2 regions of the Brevundimonas sp. EAKA genome follow, and region 2 is predicted to be linked to the other one. Evidence: riboswitches for the same ligand, from Rfam matches in the RefSeq annotation. Region 2 holds a riboswitch; the other holds the start of a gene.
What was found. Region 2 has a riboswitch for cobalamin ahead of ER13_RS09380 (TonB-dependent siderophore receptor). Riboswitches for the same ligand answer to the same signal wherever they lie in the genome.
Positions count from the first base shown of each region.

Region 1: it holds a riboswitch for cobalamin, as region 2 does, so the genes downstream of both, metE (5-methyltetrahydropteroyltriglutamate--homocysteine S-methyltransferase) here and ER13_RS09380 (TonB-dependent siderophore receptor) in region 2, are expected to answer to the same signal.

Region 1 is NZ_JMQR01000021.1:21,312-29,896, forward strand. Features, by position in the region: gene metE (5-methyltetrahydropteroyltriglutamate--homocysteine S-methyltransferase) at 1-2,278, opposite strand, end outside; cobalamin riboswitch at 2,385-2,577, opposite strand; gene ER13_RS04985 (porin) at 2,841-3,596, shown strand; gene ER13_RS04990 (DUF2807 domain-containing protein) at 3,737-4,627, opposite strand; gene ER13_RS04995 (transcriptional regulator) at 4,712-5,626, opposite strand; gene ER13_RS05000 (GNAT family N-acetyltransferase) at 5,637-6,794, opposite strand; gene ER13_RS18620 (hypothetical protein) at 6,968-7,129, shown strand; gene ER13_RS05005 (L,D-transpeptidase) at 7,176-8,231, shown strand; gene ER13_RS05010 (carboxylesterase/lipase family protein) at 8,232-8,585, opposite strand, start outside.
Region 2 is NZ_JMQR01000053.1:990-9,574, forward strand. Features, by position in the region: partial or broken gene ER13_RS09360 (ATP-binding protein) at 1-378, shown strand, start outside; gene lpdA (dihydrolipoyl dehydrogenase) at 502-1,923, shown strand; gene ER13_RS09370 (methyl-accepting chemotaxis protein) at 2,011-3,039, opposite strand; partial or broken gene ER13_RS19310 (cache domain-containing protein) at 3,311-3,805, opposite strand; gene mutS (DNA mismatch repair protein MutS) at 3,895-6,597, opposite strand; cobalamin riboswitch at 6,647-6,855, shown strand; gene ER13_RS09380 (TonB-dependent siderophore receptor) at 7,005-8,585, shown strand, end outside.

The sequences.
Region 1 (8,585 bases), on a different contig from region 2:
CGCGGGTCTTCAGGCCGCAGTCCGGGTTCACCCACAGCCGGTCCGCCGGCAGCTTGCCCGCCGCCGCCGTCAGCAGGGCCGCCATCTCGTCCACAGACGGCACGCGCGGCGAGTGGATGTCATAGACGCCCGGTCCGATCTCGGCCGGATAGCGATAGTCGGAGAAGGCGTCGAGCAACTCCATCCTGGACCGCGAGGTCTCGATGGAGATGACGTCGGCGTCCATGGCCCCGATGGACTGGATGATGTCGTTGAACTCGGAATAGCACATGTGGGTGTGGATCTGGGTCTCGTCCCGCACGCCCGATGCGGTGATGCGGAAACACTCGACCGCCCAGTCCAGATAGGCCGCCCAGTCGGCGCGGCGCAGGGGCAGGCCCTCGCGCAGGGCCGCCTCGTCGATCTGGATCACGACGGCGCCCGCGGTTTCCAGATCGATCACCTCGTCACGGATGGCGAAGGCGATCTGGCGGCAGGTCTCGCTGCGCGGCTGGTCGTCGCGCACGAAGGACCAGTTCAGGATCGTCACCGGGCCGGTCAGCATCCCCTTCATCGGCCGATCGGTCAGGCCCTGGGCGTAACGCCACCATTCCACCGTCATCGGTCTGGGCCGCGACACGTCGCCATAGATGATCGGCGGCCGCACGCAGCGCGAGCCATAGGACTGGACCCAGGCGGCCTTGGTGAAGACGAAGCCGGACAGCTGTTCCCCGAAATACTGGACCATGTCGTTGCGTTCGAACTCGCCGTGGACCAGCACGTCCAGACCCAGGTCTTCCTGCCATTTCACCGTGCGCGCCGTCTCTTCGCGCAGGAAGGCGGCGTAGGCGGCGTCGTCGATGACGCCCTTGCCGTGATCGGCGCGCGCCTTTCGAACCTCGGCCGTCTGAGGGAAGGAGCCGATGGTGGTGGTCGGATAGGCGGGCAGGTTCAGCCGCCGCTGCTGCACCGTGCGCCGGATCTCGAAGCTGGAGGTGCGGGTCGACAGGGCGGGGTCGGCGTCGGCGGCGCGCGCCTGGACCTTCGGATCATTGATGCGCGGCGAGGTGCGGCGCGAGGCGACGGCGGCGGTCGAGGCGTCCAGTTCGGCCTTCACCGCATCGCGGTCCTGGTTCAGGGCGCGGGCCAGGGTCGCCAGTTCGGCCACCTTCTGCACGGCGAAGGCCAGCCAGTTCCTGATCTCCGGCTCCAGGGCGATCTCACGCTCCAGATCGATGGGGGTGTGGAGCAGCGAGCAGGACGGCGCCAGCACCACCCGGCGGCCCGAGGCGACCAGGGGCTCGACCCGGTCCAATACGGCGTTCAGATCGGCCTTCCACACATTGCGGCCGTCGATGACGCCCAGCGACAACACCTGATCGGGACGCATGTCCGAAGCGACCGGGGCCAGTTGCTCCGGGGCGCGGATCAGGTCGAGATGCAGGCCATGCACCGGCAGCTTCAACGCCGTATGCAGATTGTCGCCCAGCGCGCCGAAATAGGGGGTCAGCATCAGCTTGATCGGCGGCGTCACATCGGCCAGCACGCGATAGGCGTGATCATAGGCGGCCTTGGCCTCGTCGCTCAGGTCCGTGACCAGGCAGGGTTCGTCCATCTGCACCCAGGTCGCGCCCGCACGCGCCAGCGACCGCAGCACCTCGGCATAGACCGGCAGCAGCCGAGGCAGCAGGCTGAGGACGTCGAAGTCGGCCCCGCGCGTCTTGCCCAGCAGCAGATAGCTGACCGGCCCCAGCAGCACCGGCCGGGTGTCGATCCCCTGCCCCCTGGCTTCCAGATACTCGTCCAGCGCCTTGGTCGAGCCCAGCCGGAAGACCTGATCCGCCGTGAACTCAGGCGCGAGATAATGGTAGTTGGTGTCGAACCATTTGGTCATCTCCATCGCCGGCGCGCCCTCACCGCCGCCGTGGACATGACCGTGTTCGCAGACCGGACTGTCGCCGCCGCGAGACCCCGGCGCCCCAGACCCTCTGGCCATGGCGAAATAGGTCGCCAGATCGACCCGATCCCCGCTCCAGCCATAGGCGGCGGGCACGGCCCCGACCATGGCGGTCAGGTCCAGCACCTGGTCATAAAGAGAGAAGTCGTTCGACGGCACGATGTCGGCGCCCAGATCGCGCTGGCGGGCCCAGGTGAGGGCGCGCAGCTCGGCGGCGGTGGACAGCAGGGCGTCCCCGTCGATCTTGCCGGCCCAATAGGCCTCAAGCGCGGTCTTCAACTCGCGCTTGGGGCCGATGCGGGGAAAGCCGAGGGTGGCGACCAGGACAGTGTGGCGGGTCATGACGTTCGAAACCTGTATTATGGCCAGGCTTCGGACAGGGTCGCGCGGACGCCGACGCGAACAAGGGTCCGGCGGCGCGCATGCGGCCTGACCGGACACCCCGCCGGAGGACGTTATCTGTCGGGGCAGGTCTCCTGGCTCACGGGTCGACGCCTCGGATCCGGCCTTCCCGGCGCGAACGCCAGTGACACGAGATGGACCCTCGACTCGCCGCTTACAGTTGCGGGGGCAGCGCCGGTTTCACACCGGCTTCCCTCTTAGCTCCACGCGCCCCGAAGACCGCGTGCAGACCACGACCCGGGCACATGACAGCAATGAAGCGCAGCCGTCAATACATATAAGGATATCCTTATATGATTATATGATTGCGGCCCGTTAACCCCTTGCCGCAGGAAACGCGCGCGCGTGACACATTTCGACCACAAGGCGTGGCGGATGAGCCACATGTCAGTTTCAAGACACTTATGTAACGACGGTTTATTGCTCAGCTTCTCGCGCCGGCTGGTAGCAGCCGCCCTCCCCGGGCCTCCACCCGGGCACAGACTGCTAAGGACAAAAGAAAATGAAGACGATCCTCCTCGCCTCGGCCGCCGCCGCCACCCTGTTCGCCGCCCCGGCCTTCGCCCAGAACGCCATCGGTTCGGTCGGCGTGACCTACTCCAACCCGTCGGTCGAAGTCGCCGGCGATGACGTCGACGCCGACGTCTGGACCGTGGACGGCACCGTCGCCCTGCCGGCCGCCGACTGGACCGTGACCCTGAACGGCGCCGTCGACTACACCAAGGCCTTCGGTGAAGAAGTCGTCACCGGCGTCGCCGCCGCCCACCTGACCAAGATGTGGACCTCGGACGTCCGCGCCGGCGCCTTCGTCGCCGCCAACGACATCGGTTCGGGCAACGATCCCGTCTGGACCGTCGGCGCCGAAGCCCAGAAGTACCTGTCCAACGCGACCCTGACCGGCCTGGTCGCCTACACCACGTCCGACGACAGCGACGCCGACATCTGGACCGTCGGCGGCGACGCCGCCTTCTACGTCATGCCGAACCTGCGCCTGAACGCCGGCGTCAGCTACAACAACGTCGACGTGGCCGGCGGCGACGTGGACGCCTGGACCTATGGCGTGGGCGCCGAGTACGAAATCGAGAACACCCCGTTCTCGGTCGGCGCCGCCTACAACCGCGCCGACGTCGACTCGATCGACGTCGACACCTGGTCGCTGGGCCTGCGCTACAGCTTCGGCGGCGGTCTGCAAGCGCGTGACCGCGCCGGCGCCGGCCTGAACGTCTCGTCGATCACGAGCGTCCTGGGCGGCCTGTAAGCAACGGCCTCCCTCACGGGATGAGAAGAGCCACGGCGGAGCGATCCGCCGGGGCTTTTTTCATGTCCGGATCGACGCACGAAAAAGGCCCCCAGGGTTCCACGACCGGGGGCCTTTCCTCTCGCGGCGAGATACGGGTCTTAACGCCCGATATGAAGCGTCCCTGATCCGACGACGGTGCGGGACACAGAGCCTGTGGCGGCGGCGACGCGGACGTTCCCCGAGCCGGCGATGGCGACGCTGAGGTCGCGGGTCGTTCCGCCGTAGCGGACGTCCCCGGACCCGCCGATGGCGACCGACAGCTTGTCCAACCGACCCTGGCGGACGTTCACCCCGCCCGAGCCGCCGATGGAGATGTCGCCCTGACCATTGGCGCTGGCGACCTCCACATTGCCCGAGCCGCCGACGGCGACCTTGAGGTCGCCCGTGCCGCCGGCCGAAACCGAGCCTGAACCGCCGACGCTGGCGTCCAGCGTCCGCGACGTCCCGGCGCGGATCGACCCCGAACCGCCGACGCCCAGCTCAAGGTCGCCGTCCACATTGGCGATGGTCCAGCCGCCGCAGCCGCCGCTGTCCAGTTCGACCGAGCGCGCGCCGCGTCCCACGGCGCCGAATACGGCGCCGCCGGCGCTGACATCCACGTTCCGCGGCGTGCGCAGGATGATCAGGGGCGCGTCCTCCAGCCGGATGCGGCCCAGATCGCGCACCTCGACCGTCGCGCCCTGGCCGGGCTGGGCTGCGTCTGCGCGGCCCGAGTTGCAGTTGCGTATGCCGTCGCCACGACCCCAGAGGCCATTGCGGCGAAGCCCGCCGTCGATCTCCACGTCACGGCCGTTGCGCCGCACCTGTACGGCCGGCAGCCGTGACCGGCCCTGCGTCACCTCGACGGCGATGTCCTGGCGGTCCTCGACGATGACGACCACGCGCGCCACGGCGTTGCGGATCTCGACTTCGCCGGCCGATGCGGGCGCGGCGGCGGCCAACCCCGTCAGGGCGGCGACGGCGGCGGCGGCGATCAGAGCGGTTTTCATGGAGGCGTTCCCTTTCCCGGATATGAGGAAAAGGTGCGCGCTGGCGACCCGCGAGTCATTTTAACTCGAGGTCATGAACTCGAATTAACGGGTGGCGTTCAAGGCGCCCGCGCCGTCCGCAACCCCGACCTCGGGCTGGAAGTCGCGCTCGAAGGTCGCGATCCGGCTCTTCATCGCCCCGGCTCGTTTCAAAGCCAGCGACGCCACCCAGCGCGCCGCCAGTTCCGGCGCCGCCATGCCGTCGGTGAGGCGCGGCTCGCCGCCCCGGCTGCGGATCACGGCGTTGGTGAACAGTGCGCCGTTTCTGAACCGCGACGGCCAGGTCTGGAAATCCATCGACAGGCTGACGCAGAACCGGTCCAGGTTCTCCACACGATGCGGCGCGTACAGGGGCCAGGTCAGGGCGCGGCCGGGCTCCAGATCCATGATCTGGGCGTCGTTCTCGAACGCCAGATCATAGGGCAGTTCCTCCGTCGTCTGGCGCGCAACGACCTGTTCCATGCTGCGCTCGGGCAGATGCCGCTCGTCGCCCGGATAGACGAACAGCCGCTTGCGCCCGCGCAGGTGGAACAGAACCACCCCCGCCGCATCGAAATGATAGGGCACCCGCGCCTTGGGCGAGGACAGGATCAGCTGGCCCGCGTTCCGCACCGCCCGCAGGCCCGGATAGGTCGCCTGGATCGCGGCGAAATCCTTCATCGCCGCCGCCCACAATTCGGGCCAGGCCGTCTCGACCCCGCGCAGATTGACCCAGAGCCGGCCCTGTTTGATCGCCTCCAGGAGATCCTCGCCCGACAGCCGCCCCCGCGCGCCGGTGCGCAAGCTGACCTGGCCCGCGTCGTCGTAGTCGTACAGATTGATGTCGAACAATTCGGCCGGATAGCGGTCCAGCACGGCGGCCAGGGCCGTATCCTCGGCGAAGCCCTGTTCCACCAGGCTGTGCGGATGGGTCTTGGCCTCCGCGATGGGGCCGGGGTAGCGGGTGCGGCGGCCGCTCATGATCCTATCCTCAGACATGGGCGACGCGCGCCGTCTTCTTGCGGGCGGCGGCCTTGCTGACGGCGGACCGAACCGCGACGGCCGCGCCGCGCAGCCGCCCGACCGGCGAGGCCTCGCAGGCCTCGATGGTGGACCAGCGACGGCGCAGCGACGCCCGCAGCGCCTCGCCCCGGCCGCCCGCCTTGTCCAGCACCCCCACCGCCGCGTCGCCCAGGGCCTGGGTCAGGCCGGGCCGCATCACCACCGCCTCGCGCACCGTCTGCCGGGCGTTGACGAAATACTTCTTGTAGCTCTCGCCCTCGAACCCGAAGTCGAAGACCCGGAAACCCTCGGCCGAGGCCAGCCGCATCGTGTCCATGCTCAGCAGTATCCCCGGCGAGCAACGCGCCAGGCTGGGCTCATAGACCGGGAACCAGAAATGATAATGCCGACCAGCGTGTAGCGAGAACTCGATCGCCACCAGCTTGTCCCCCGCATGCATGGCCGCCATCGAGGCCCCGAAGTCCGGCCGGGGATCCGCCATCAGGGCGTGGAGCAGGTCGCGCGTCCAGCCACAGGCGAAAATGTCGTGCAGGCCCGAGCGGCGATACTGGGCCGCCTTCAGATCGATCAACTGGTCCAGCAGGGCGGGGTCGTGCAGACCGCGTTCGACCCGAACGGGGCCCAGCTCGGCCTCCAGGCTGCGACGGGCCCGTTCCTTGTCCTTGAAATATTTACCGAAGGTCACGCGACGTTCGGCGTACCAGGCGTCGAAGCCGGCGTCCGGCATGGCGACCTGAACGGTCTCACGCGCCTGGCCGGTCTCGGCCGCGCCGATCCAGCCGGGGACGTTCAACCGGCGTGCATGAAGCAGGTGCGCCACCTGTTCCAGCGTGATGGTCTCGCCCTCGGCGGCGATCACGCCATGATAGTCGTTCATCGGCGCACCCAGCGGCTGCGCCGATCCGCCGCGTTTCTGATGCGGGAAGAAGCCGACGATCCGCCCGCCGCGCCGAAACACGGCCACGGCCGCGCCCGGACAGACGCGGGCGGCGATCTGCGTATAGTCCCAGCGGAAATAGGGACTGGTCAAGGCCGGATTGGTCGTCGTCCAGTCGCGCCACAGGGCGATCGCGGCGGCGTCCATCGCCTCCGCGCTCATGATCTCGACCTGCAGCGTTTCGGCCATGCGCGTCCTCATGCGACCCTTGGGAGCAAGGTCCATTCCAGAAACCATGCGCCATGGCCCGTTTCGGTATGGTTCATCGTCATGGTGAACGGGGTGATATCGCCACAGCCGGGAGCCCCGCCGCCCCGCGCGCGTTGCCATCCTGCGGAGGCCTGCTCCGCCAGGAGCCCCCCATGACAGACGCACGCCCCGACAATCGCAACGTAGAGAACGAAAACCTGCGTCCGGACCACGACGGCGAACCGCCGCGCCCCGCGACCGAACCCAAGGGCTCGGAAGGCTCCAGCAACTCGGGCGAGACCGCGACCGATCCTGCGACGGGCGAAGAGAACTGAACCCGACGCCACCACGCCCTTGTCTGTCGCCTCCGAAAGCTCCCGAATGAACCGCCGTTTCGCCTGCCTCGCCTCCAGTCTCGCCGTCCTGACCCTGGCCGCCTGTTCCCCGCCCGCCGACAATGACCGAGATGCGGCGACGTCCCCCGCCGCCGAAGTCGGGCAGTCAGGGCCCCTGTCGCGCGACGCCATCGAGAACAGCGCCTATTCGCCCCCTGCGCCCGACGCGCCCCCGACGACGGCGGAAAATCCGGCTCAACCGGAACCGGCCCTGATCCGCGCCCAGATTTTGCTGGAACGGGCGCGGTTTTCGCCCGGCGCCATCGACGGACTGGCCGGCTCGAACATGCGTCAGGCGATCTCGGCCTTTCAGGAGGCGCAGGGTCTGCCCGTCACCGGCGAACTGGACGCCGACATCATGGGCCGGCTTCGCGCCGTGGGGATCGGCGCCGTGACCTCGACCTATCGGATCACCAAGGAGGACGTGGCCGGCCCCTATATCGGCGTGGTTCCGACTGATCTGGAAGCCCAGGGCGAGGCGGCCGCCATGGGCTACGCCAATATCGTCGAAGCCCTGGCCGAACGTTTCCACGTGACCGAGGGCCTGCTGAGGGCGATGAATCCGGGCGCAGACTTCAACCGTGTCGGTCAGCCCCTGCTGGTTCCGGCGGTGAACACCACGTCCCTGCCCGCCGAGGTGGACCATATCGACGTCGACAAGGCCGAAGGCTCGGTCAAGGCGTTCGCCGCCGATGGCAAGCTGATCGCCTATTTCCCGGCCACCATCGGCAGCGGCGACAATCCGACGCCCACCGGGACGGTCAAGGTCAACGGCGTCGCCCGCAATCCGAACTATACCTACGACCCGTCCAAGTTGAGCTTTGGCGAAGGGAGCCGAAAGGTCGTGGTTCAGCCGGGACCGAACAATCCGGTCGGGGTGGTCTGGATCGATCTGAACAAGCCCAGCTACGGCATCCACGGCACGCCCGACCCGCATCTGGTCGGCAAGACCGCCTCGCACGGCTGCGTCCGCCTGACCAACTGGGACGCCTGGATGCTGGCCGACAAGGTCAAGCCCGGCGTGACCGTGCGGTTCGTCTGACTACTGAACCGCGCCGAAAGGCGTTCCGTCCCAGAAGTCGCAGTGGTGGCGGCCGAAGAAGTCCTTATCCAGTCGGTCGCCCTGGGCCGTGAACACCCGCACCGGCCCCGCACCCCCGACGCGGGGCCATTCGGGGCCGAAGTCGCCCTGGCCGAAACCGGCCCACAACCTCTGCATCCGGTCGGACAGGGCCTTCTGTCGGGGTGTGAACCGCTTCACATCGGTGAAGACCCAACTGGTCCCGAACACATAGGCCAGTTCGCTGGCGTGATAGGCGCCCAGGTCGAGGCCGACCAGCCAGTCCGGCAGGACGAAGGGCGCGCCGCGATCCGCGAACTCATAGCCCCAGACCGG
Region 2 (8,585 bases):
TTCGAGGCGGCGGTGCTGGCCCTGACGCGAAACGCGGTCGAGGCGTCGAACGGCGTCGGGTCGGTCGCGGTGCGGCTGGCGATGATGGCCGACGACAGCCTGAGACTGAGCGTGCGCGATTCCGGCCCCGGCATGGACGCCGACACCCTGCGCCGCGCGGCCGAGCCCTTCTTCACCACCCGGCCGGACGCGGCCGGCCTGGGCCTGTCGCAGGCCTTCGCCTTTGCGCGCCAGTCCTCGGGCGCCCTGGCGATCGACAGCACGCCGGGCGAAGGGGCGGAGGTCTCCGTCACCCTGCCCCGCGCGGAGCAGCAGGACGCGGACGCGAGCGAAAATACGGGCCAGACGGACGAACCGGCGCCTGAAATCGTCTCCTGACGGCTTCCTACCCCTGCAAAGGTCGATTCCGGCGTCCCATATGTCGCCCGGCGGTTGACCCCTGCGGGGTCGGCGCTAGTGTCCGCCCGCCTGCCCCCACCCGCCAGAAGACCAGAGGATATCATGGCCGAAGCCCCCGTTCCCTACGACGTCGTCATCATCGGCGGAGGGCCCGGCGGCTATAACGCCGCGATCCGCGCCGGCCAGCTGGGCCTGAAGGTCGCCTGCGTCGAGATGCGCGCCACCCTGGGGGGCACCTGCCTGAACGTCGGCTGCATGCCGTCCAAGGCCCTGCTCCACGCCTCGGAAATGTTCGACGCCGCCAACAGCGAGTTCGCCAAGATCGGCATCGAGGTCCAGCCCAAGCTGAACCTGGGCCAGATGCACAAGGCCAAGGACGACAGCGTCACCGCCCTGACCAAGGGGATCGAGTTCCTGTTCAAGAAGAACAAGGCCGACTGGATCAAGGGCCGCGGCAAGATCGTCGCCAAAGGCAAGGTCGAGGTGACCGCCGCCGACGGTTCGGTCCAGACGCTTGAGGCCAGGAACATCGTCATCGCCACCGGCTCGGAGCCCACCCCCCTGCCGGGCGTCGCCTTCGAGGCGGGCAAGGTGATCGATTCCACCGGCGCCCTGTCCCTTCCGGCCGTGCCGAAGAAGCTGATCGTCATCGGCGCCGGCATCATCGGCCTGGAGCTGGGTTCGGTCTGGCGCCGCCTGGGCGCCGAGGTGACGGTGGTCGAATTCCTGGACCGGATCACCCCCGGCATGGACACCGAGGTCGCCACCGCCTTCCAGCGCACCCTGACCAAACAGGGCATGGTCTTCAAACTGGGCGCCAAGGTCACGGGCGCCAAGCCGGTCAAGGACGGGGTCGAACTGACGGTCGAACCGTCGGCCGGCGGCGCCGCCGAAACCCTGAAGGGCGACGTCGTCCTGGTCGCCATCGGCCGCCGCCCCTACACCGAGGGCCTGGGTCTGGAGACCATCGGCGTCACGCCGGACAAGCGCGGCTTCATCGACCATGACCACTTCAAGGTCGCCGGCCAAGTCAACGAGGGCGGCGTCTGGGTGATCGGCGACGTGACCCACGGCCCGATGCTGGCGCACAAGGCGGAAGAAGACGCGGTCGCCGTGATCGACACCATCGCCGGCAAATACGGCCACGTCGACTACGCTCTGGTGCCCAACGTCGTCTACACCTTCCCCGAAGTGGCCTGGGTCGGCCAGACCGAGGACCAGCTGAAGGCCGCCGGCATCGCGTACAAGAAGGGCAAATTCCCCTTCACCGCCAACAGCCGCGCCAAGATCAACCACGAGACCGACGGCTTCGTGAAGGTTCTGGCCGACGCCGCCACCGACAAGGTTCTGGGCGTCCACATCATGGGTCCGCAGGCCGGCGAGATGATCCACGAGGCCGCCATCACCATGAGCTTCGGCGGCGCCTCGGAAGACATCGCCCGCACCTGCCACGCCCACCCGACCCGTTCGGAAGCCGTCCGCCAGGCGGCCATGGACGTCGAAGGCTGGATGATGCAGGCCTGATCCGCCGCGCCCCGACGGGCGTCTGACATGAAAAAGGCCCGCTCGGCAGTCGCCGAGCGGGCTTTTTTGATCTTGTCCGGCTTGGGCTTAGGCGGCCCAGACGGTCCGGGCGTCCTGAGACTGGCTGTCCACACCCGGCTCGCCGATGCGGAAGCGCGACACCAGCTCGGCCAGTTTTTCCGCCTCCTGGCTCAGCGCCTGGTTGGCGGCGGTGGTCTGTTCGACCATGGCGGCGTTCTGCTGGGTCGTCTGGTCCATCTGGTTCACGGCGACATTGATCTCGGCCAGACCCACGGCCTGTTCCTGGGCCGAGGCGGCGATTTCGCCCGCCAACTGGTTGATCTCGGCCACCTGGTTGATCAGGGCGGTCAGGGCGCCGCCGGTCTGGGACACCAGCCGGGCGCCTTCGCCGACGCTGGCGCCCGAGGCGGCGATCAGGCCCTTGATCTCGCGCGCGGCGTCGGCGGAACGCTGGGCCAGGGCGCGCACTTCCGACGCCACCACGGCGAAGCCGCGGCCGGCCTCGCCGGCCCGCGCCGCCTCGACGCCCGCGTTCAGGGCCAGAAGATTGGTCTGGAAGGCGATCTCGTCGATGACGCCGATGATCTCGCCCATGGCGGCGGTGGTGTCGGCGATGATCCGCTCGCGCGTTCCGGCCCCGCCGCGCGCCTGGGCGGTGATCTCGGCGGCGGACCGGGCGCCCTCGGCCGTCTTGCGGACAGTGACGGTGATCTGATCCAGGGCGGCGGCGGTCTGTTCCAGGGCGGCGGCCTGGCGTTCGGTGCGGCGCGACAGGTCGTCGGTGGCCGTGGACACCTCGGCGGTTCCGGCGCGCATCGCCCCGACCAGATCGACGATATCGGCCATGGTGGCGGCCAGGGTGTCGGCGGCGGTGTTGTAATCGTCCTTCAGCTTGCGGCTGCGCTCGGCGAAGCTGGCGGTGATGCGGTGGTTCAGGTCGCCGCGCGCCAGGGCCGCCAGACCCTGGCCCAGGGCCCCGACCACGACGGCGTCTTCCTCGGCCAGGCGTTCGCGCTCGGCCTCGCTGGCGGCGTGGGTGGCGCGGGCGGTTTCGCGCATCGCCTCGGCCTCGGTCTCGGTCGCCTTCTGACGCACGGCGGCGTCGCGGAAGGCGATGACGGCGCGCGCGATCTGACCGATGTCGTCGCCGCGAGACCCAGGGGGCGTCGAAATCGGTGCGGCCCTGACGCAGGGCCTCCATCCGCTCGCACAGGGCCTGCAGCGGCGAGAACATGCGGCGCGAGGCGACCAGACAGCCGCCCACCACCAGCAAGGTGACGACGACGCCGCAGATCAGCAGGCCGGCCATCATATGGTTCACCGAGGCCATGAAGTCGGCCTTGGGAATGCCGACATACAGCACGCCGATGGTCTGGCCGGCGGCGTTCTTGATCGGGTCGTAGGCGACGAAATAGGGCTTGCCCAGGATGTCGGCCTGACCACGATAGGGTTTGCCGGACTTCAGCACCGCGTCATAGACGGGGCCGGGCTTGAGTTTGGTGCCGACAGCGCGCGAACCGTCGTCCTTGACCACATTGGTCGTGACCCGCAGGTCGTCCATGAAGACCGTCGCCGTGCCCCCCACCAGGGCCTTGATCCGATCGACCGGTTCGACGAAGTCGTTCATCGGCGTGGAGCCGACATACAGTCGGCCGTCCCGCGCCGAAAACCCGTCGCCGTAGTCGGCCAGCACGTCCCAGGCGACGCGCATATTGGCCTCCTGGCGTTCGGCGGCGCTGGCCTCTGCATCCCGGGTCAGCAGCACCACGGCCACCGCCAGCAGGATCGCGGTCAGGGCGGCCAGGGCGCCGATCACCATGAGGGCGATCTTGGCCGAAAGGGAAAGCGCGCTGGGTTTCATCGCCGTATCCAGTGGAGGCTTCGGGTCTTCAGTCAAGCATCCCTGACATGAGCAAGGTTAAGAACCTTCCCCGACGGCAATACTCTATCTCATCTCGATGTGAGCATTCCCTTGAGCCTGTAGAGGGCCTCCAGCGCCTCGCGCGGGGTCAGGGCGTCGGGGTCCACGGCCCCGAGCGCCGTCTCGACCGGCGAGGGCGCAAGGACCGGCGCCGGTTCCGCCAGGGCGAACAGCGGCAGGTCGTCCAGACGGGCGGTCGCCGCCTTCTCCCCTTCCAGCCGTTCGAGCACGGATCTCGCGCGGGCGACCACGGCGCCCGGCACGCCCGCCAGTTTGGCCACCTGCACCCCATAGGACCGGTCCGCCGCCCCCGGCGCCGCCTCGTGCAGGAAGACGAGATCGCCGTTCCACTCCTTGGCCACCATGGACAGGTTGCAGACATGGTCCAGCCGCGTCTCCAGCTGGGCCAGCTCGTGATAGTGGGTGGCGAACAGGGTGCGCGCCCTATTGGTCTCGTGCAGGGCCTCCGCCGTGGCCCAGGCGATGGCCAGGCCGTCATAGGTCGCCGTGCCGCGCCCGATCTCGTCCAGAACGACAAAGCTGCGCGGCGTGGCCTGGGTCAGGATGGCGGCGGTCTCGACCATCTCCATCATGAAGGTGGACCGCCCCCGCGCCAGGTCGTCGCCCGCCCCGACCCGGCTGAACAGCCGGTCCACCACGCCCAGACGCATCGACAGCGCCGGCACGAAGGCCCCGGCCTGGGCCAGGATCACCAGCAGGGCGTTCTGGCGCAGGAAGGTGGATTTACCGGCCATGTTCGGCCCGGTGACGATGGCCAGACGGGCGCAATCCGCCCCGGAGCCGTCCAGCCGCGCATTGTTGGGCGTATAGGGATCGCCGGCCGCCTTGACCGCCGCCTCGACCACCGGATGCCGCCCGGCCTCGACGGAGAAGGCCAGGCTGTCGTCCACTACCGGCCGGGTCGCCCCGACCTCCTGCGCCCATTCCGCCAGGGCCGCGTGGGCGTCCAGTTCGGCCAGGGCCTCGGCGACCGCCTGCAGCGGTTGGGCCAGACGGGCGACCTCGCGCCGCCAGGTCTCGAAGGTCTCGGCCTCGATGGCCAGGGCGCGGTGGCCGGCCTGGCTGATCTTGGCGTCCAGCTCCGACAGTTCGACCGTGGTGAACCGCACCTGGCTGGCCAGGGTCTGGCGATGGATGAAGGGGCTGTCCGGCCCGGCCCGCAGCAGGCCTTCCGCCGCCTTGGCCGAGGTCTCGAGGAAATAGCCCAGGACGGCGTTGTGCTTGACCTTGAAGGCCACGCCCGACTCCGCCACGGCCCGCGCCTCCAGATCGGCGACCACCCGGCGGCTGTCGTCGCGCAGGGTGCGGGCCGCGTCCAGTTCGGGACGATAGTCGGGGCGCACGAAACCGCCGTCGCGCGCCAGGTGGGACGGCTCGTCCACCAGGCCGTCGATCAGATCAGCCTTCAGCCGCGACACCTCGGGCGACAGGCTGAGACGATCCAAGGCCAGGGCGATGCGGCGCGGCTGACCGGTGATCGGATCCACCTGGCCGATGAACAGGCCGGCCACCCCCTCCGCTATGGTCAGGCCGACACGCACCGCCGCCAGATCGCGCGGACCGCCGCGTCCCAAGGCCAGCCGTCCGACCGCGCGGGCGATGTCCGAGGAGGCCTTCAGCCCCTCGCGCAGGTTGCGGCGCAGATCGCGCCGCTCCAGCAGCCATTCGACCGCGTCGAGCTGTTCGTTGATCGCCAGCGGATCGCGCAACGGCCGGGCGATCCGCTCCGCCAGGGCCCGGGCCCCGCCCGAGGTGACGGTGCGGTCGATACAGGCCAGCAGCGAGCCTTCGCGTTCGCCCCTCTGGGTCCGGTCGATCTCCAGACTGGTCCGCGTCGCGGGGTCGATGGCCAGAAAACCGCTCTCGCCCAGCCGACGCGGCGGCGCCAGGGCCGGGACCTTGCCGGCCTGGGTCGTCTCCAGATAGGCGGCGATCAGGCCCAGGGCCGAAATTTCCGCCTCCTCGAAGGCGCCGAATCCGTCCAGGGCCGCGACGCCATACAGCCGCTCGACCCGCGCCTGGGCCGCCTGGGGCTCGGCGATGGCGCTGGCCAGGGCCTGAACCACGCCGCCGGACCCGTCCAGGGCGTCCCGCGTCGCCGGGTCCGAATAGATCCGGTCCGTGACCAGAACCTCAGACGGCCGGAACGCCGCCAGGGCCGCGCCCAGGTCCTCCAGCGCACAGGCGACGCTGTCCACAGCGCCGGACGACAGCTCCACCACCGCCACCGCCGCCCGCCCCTTGCGCACCGCCACGGCCGCCAGACGATTGGCGCCCCGCGCATCCAGCAGACTGTCCTCGGTCAGGGTGCCCGGCGTCACCACCCGCACCACGCCGCGATGGACCACGGCCTTGCCGCCGCGCTTCTTGGCCTCGGCGGGATCTTCCAGCTGTTCGCAGATGGCGACCTTGTGGCCCAGGCGGATCAGCCGGGCCAGATAGCCTTCCATCGCATGGACCGGCACACCGGCCATGGGGATGTCCTCGCCCTGGTGCTTGCCCCGCTTGGTCAGGGTGATGCCCAGGGCGGCGGCCGCCACCTCGGCGTCCTTGAAGAACAGTTCGTAGAAATCCCCCATGCGGAAGAAGAGTATGGCGTCCGGCTGTCCGGCCTTGGCCGTCAGATACTGCGCCATGAAGGGCGTCGCCCCTTCCAGCGAGGCGGCGACTTCAGGCGAATGTTCGGGGGAGGGAAAAGCGGGCGCGTTCATGTGCCGTCAGGGTGACGGATCGCGACCGACCGCTCAAGCCCGTTAACGGCTCTTGCACAGGCTTGTCACCCCTGCGATAGGCCGTGTCAGGCGGTTAAGGGAACACGGTGAGACACCGTGGCTGTGCCCGCAACTGAAGGCGGCGAGAGCGTCGTCCGTCCGGGGTCTCGACCCCGGCGCCACTGGGTGACTGGGAAGGCGAGGACGGCGGTTTATGACCCGCAAGCCAGGAGACCTGGCCGCCTGACGTCGCTCGTCCGCTGTCCGGGACCAGACAGAGGCGCGGGGACTTCTCGTCGTAGCGACCCGATCTTGCGCCGTCCGGACCTTTCAGGCCCGGCGGATCGGCTCGCTCATACCGGTTCCTCGCGCGCACTCGCGGAGCCGACATCGGGGATTCTCGCTCAATGAAGCGCTCCATTCTTCTCTCCACGGCGGCCCTGTCCGCCGCCTTCGCCGCGCCCGCCTTCGCCTTTGACGAGGCGACCCAGCTGGACGACGTCGTCATCACCGCCACCCGTATCTCGGCGATTGTCGCCGACACGCCCGGCGCCCGCGTCATCGACGCCAAGACGATCGAACAGCGCGGCGCCGTCTTCGCCGCCGACATCCTGTCCGACGTGCCGGGCCTGTCGGTGACGCGCACGGGCGCCTTCGGCGGCCTCGCTCAGGTTCGGATGCGCGGCGCCACGCCCGGCAAGACCCTGGTCCTGGTCGACGGCGCGCCTGTCAACGACGCGGCTGAGCCAAACGGCGCCTATGATTTCTCTGGCTTCGAACTGGGCGACATCGACCGGATCGAAGTCCTGTCCGGTCCCCAGTCGTCGCTGTGGGGGTCCGACGCCATCGGCGGGGTGATCTCCTTCACCACCAAGGAGATCGACGGTCTGCGCGCCGAAGCCGAGGCCGGCAGCTATGACACGGTGCGCGGGCGTCTGGCCGCCGGCGTCGCCAATGAGACCTATGCCGTCAGCGCCTATGTATCGCATTTCGACACCGATGGAATCTCCGCCGCCGACGAAGCCAACGGCAATCCCGAGGCTGACGGCTTCACCACCACCACCGCAGGCGTGAAGGGACGTTACGCCGTCTCCGACAACGTCAAGTTCGACGGATCGGCCCGCTGGTCCAAGAGCGATGCCGATATGGATAACGGTTTCCCGGTCTCCGACAATGACGACACGTCAGAATCCGAACAATGGTCGGGCTTTGCTCGCGCGAGCGTCGAAGGCTTCGGGCTAGACCACCAGTTCAGCGTCTCGACCTCGGACATCGAGCGCCAGACCTTCAGCGCCTTCCCCTCGACCTTCAAAGCCGACCGTCAGGCCTATCGTTGGCAGGCGAATGGCGAGGCCGGCGCAGCCACCTACGCCTTCGGCGCCGAACGCGAGGAAAGCGAAGGCAGTATCTCGACAGGTGACAAGGTCAGCCTGGGCACGAGCTCGGTGTTCGGCACGGCCCGTTATGAAGTCAGCGACGCCCTCAGCATCACCAGCGGCCTGCGGTTCGACGATACGGACGACTTCGGCTCCAAGACCACCGGCCGGATCTCCGCCGCCTATGAATTGACCGGCGGTTTCATCCTGTCGGGCGCCTATGGCACGGGCTTCAAGGCCCCGTCAGTCAGCCAGGCGGTTTGCGACTTCTGCTTCTCGTCGACTCCCTATCCGACCCTGAAGCCGGAAACGGCCGACAGCATCGAAGTGGCACTGGGTTGGGCCTCGGCCGACGGTCGTTTCGACGGCCGCGCCACCCTGTATCGCCTGAATGTCGAGGATCAGATCATTTACTTCTTCAATGAAGATACTTTCGATATCTACTACGACAACGTCGATCGGACCCGCTCCGACGGCGTCGAACTAGAAGGCCGCGCCCTGCTGGGGGCCGGCTTCGATCTGACCCTGGCCTATGCCTGGACCGACGCCGAAGACCGCTCGACCGGCGCGCGCCTGCTGCGCGTGCCTGAACATGCGGGATCGGCCACCCTG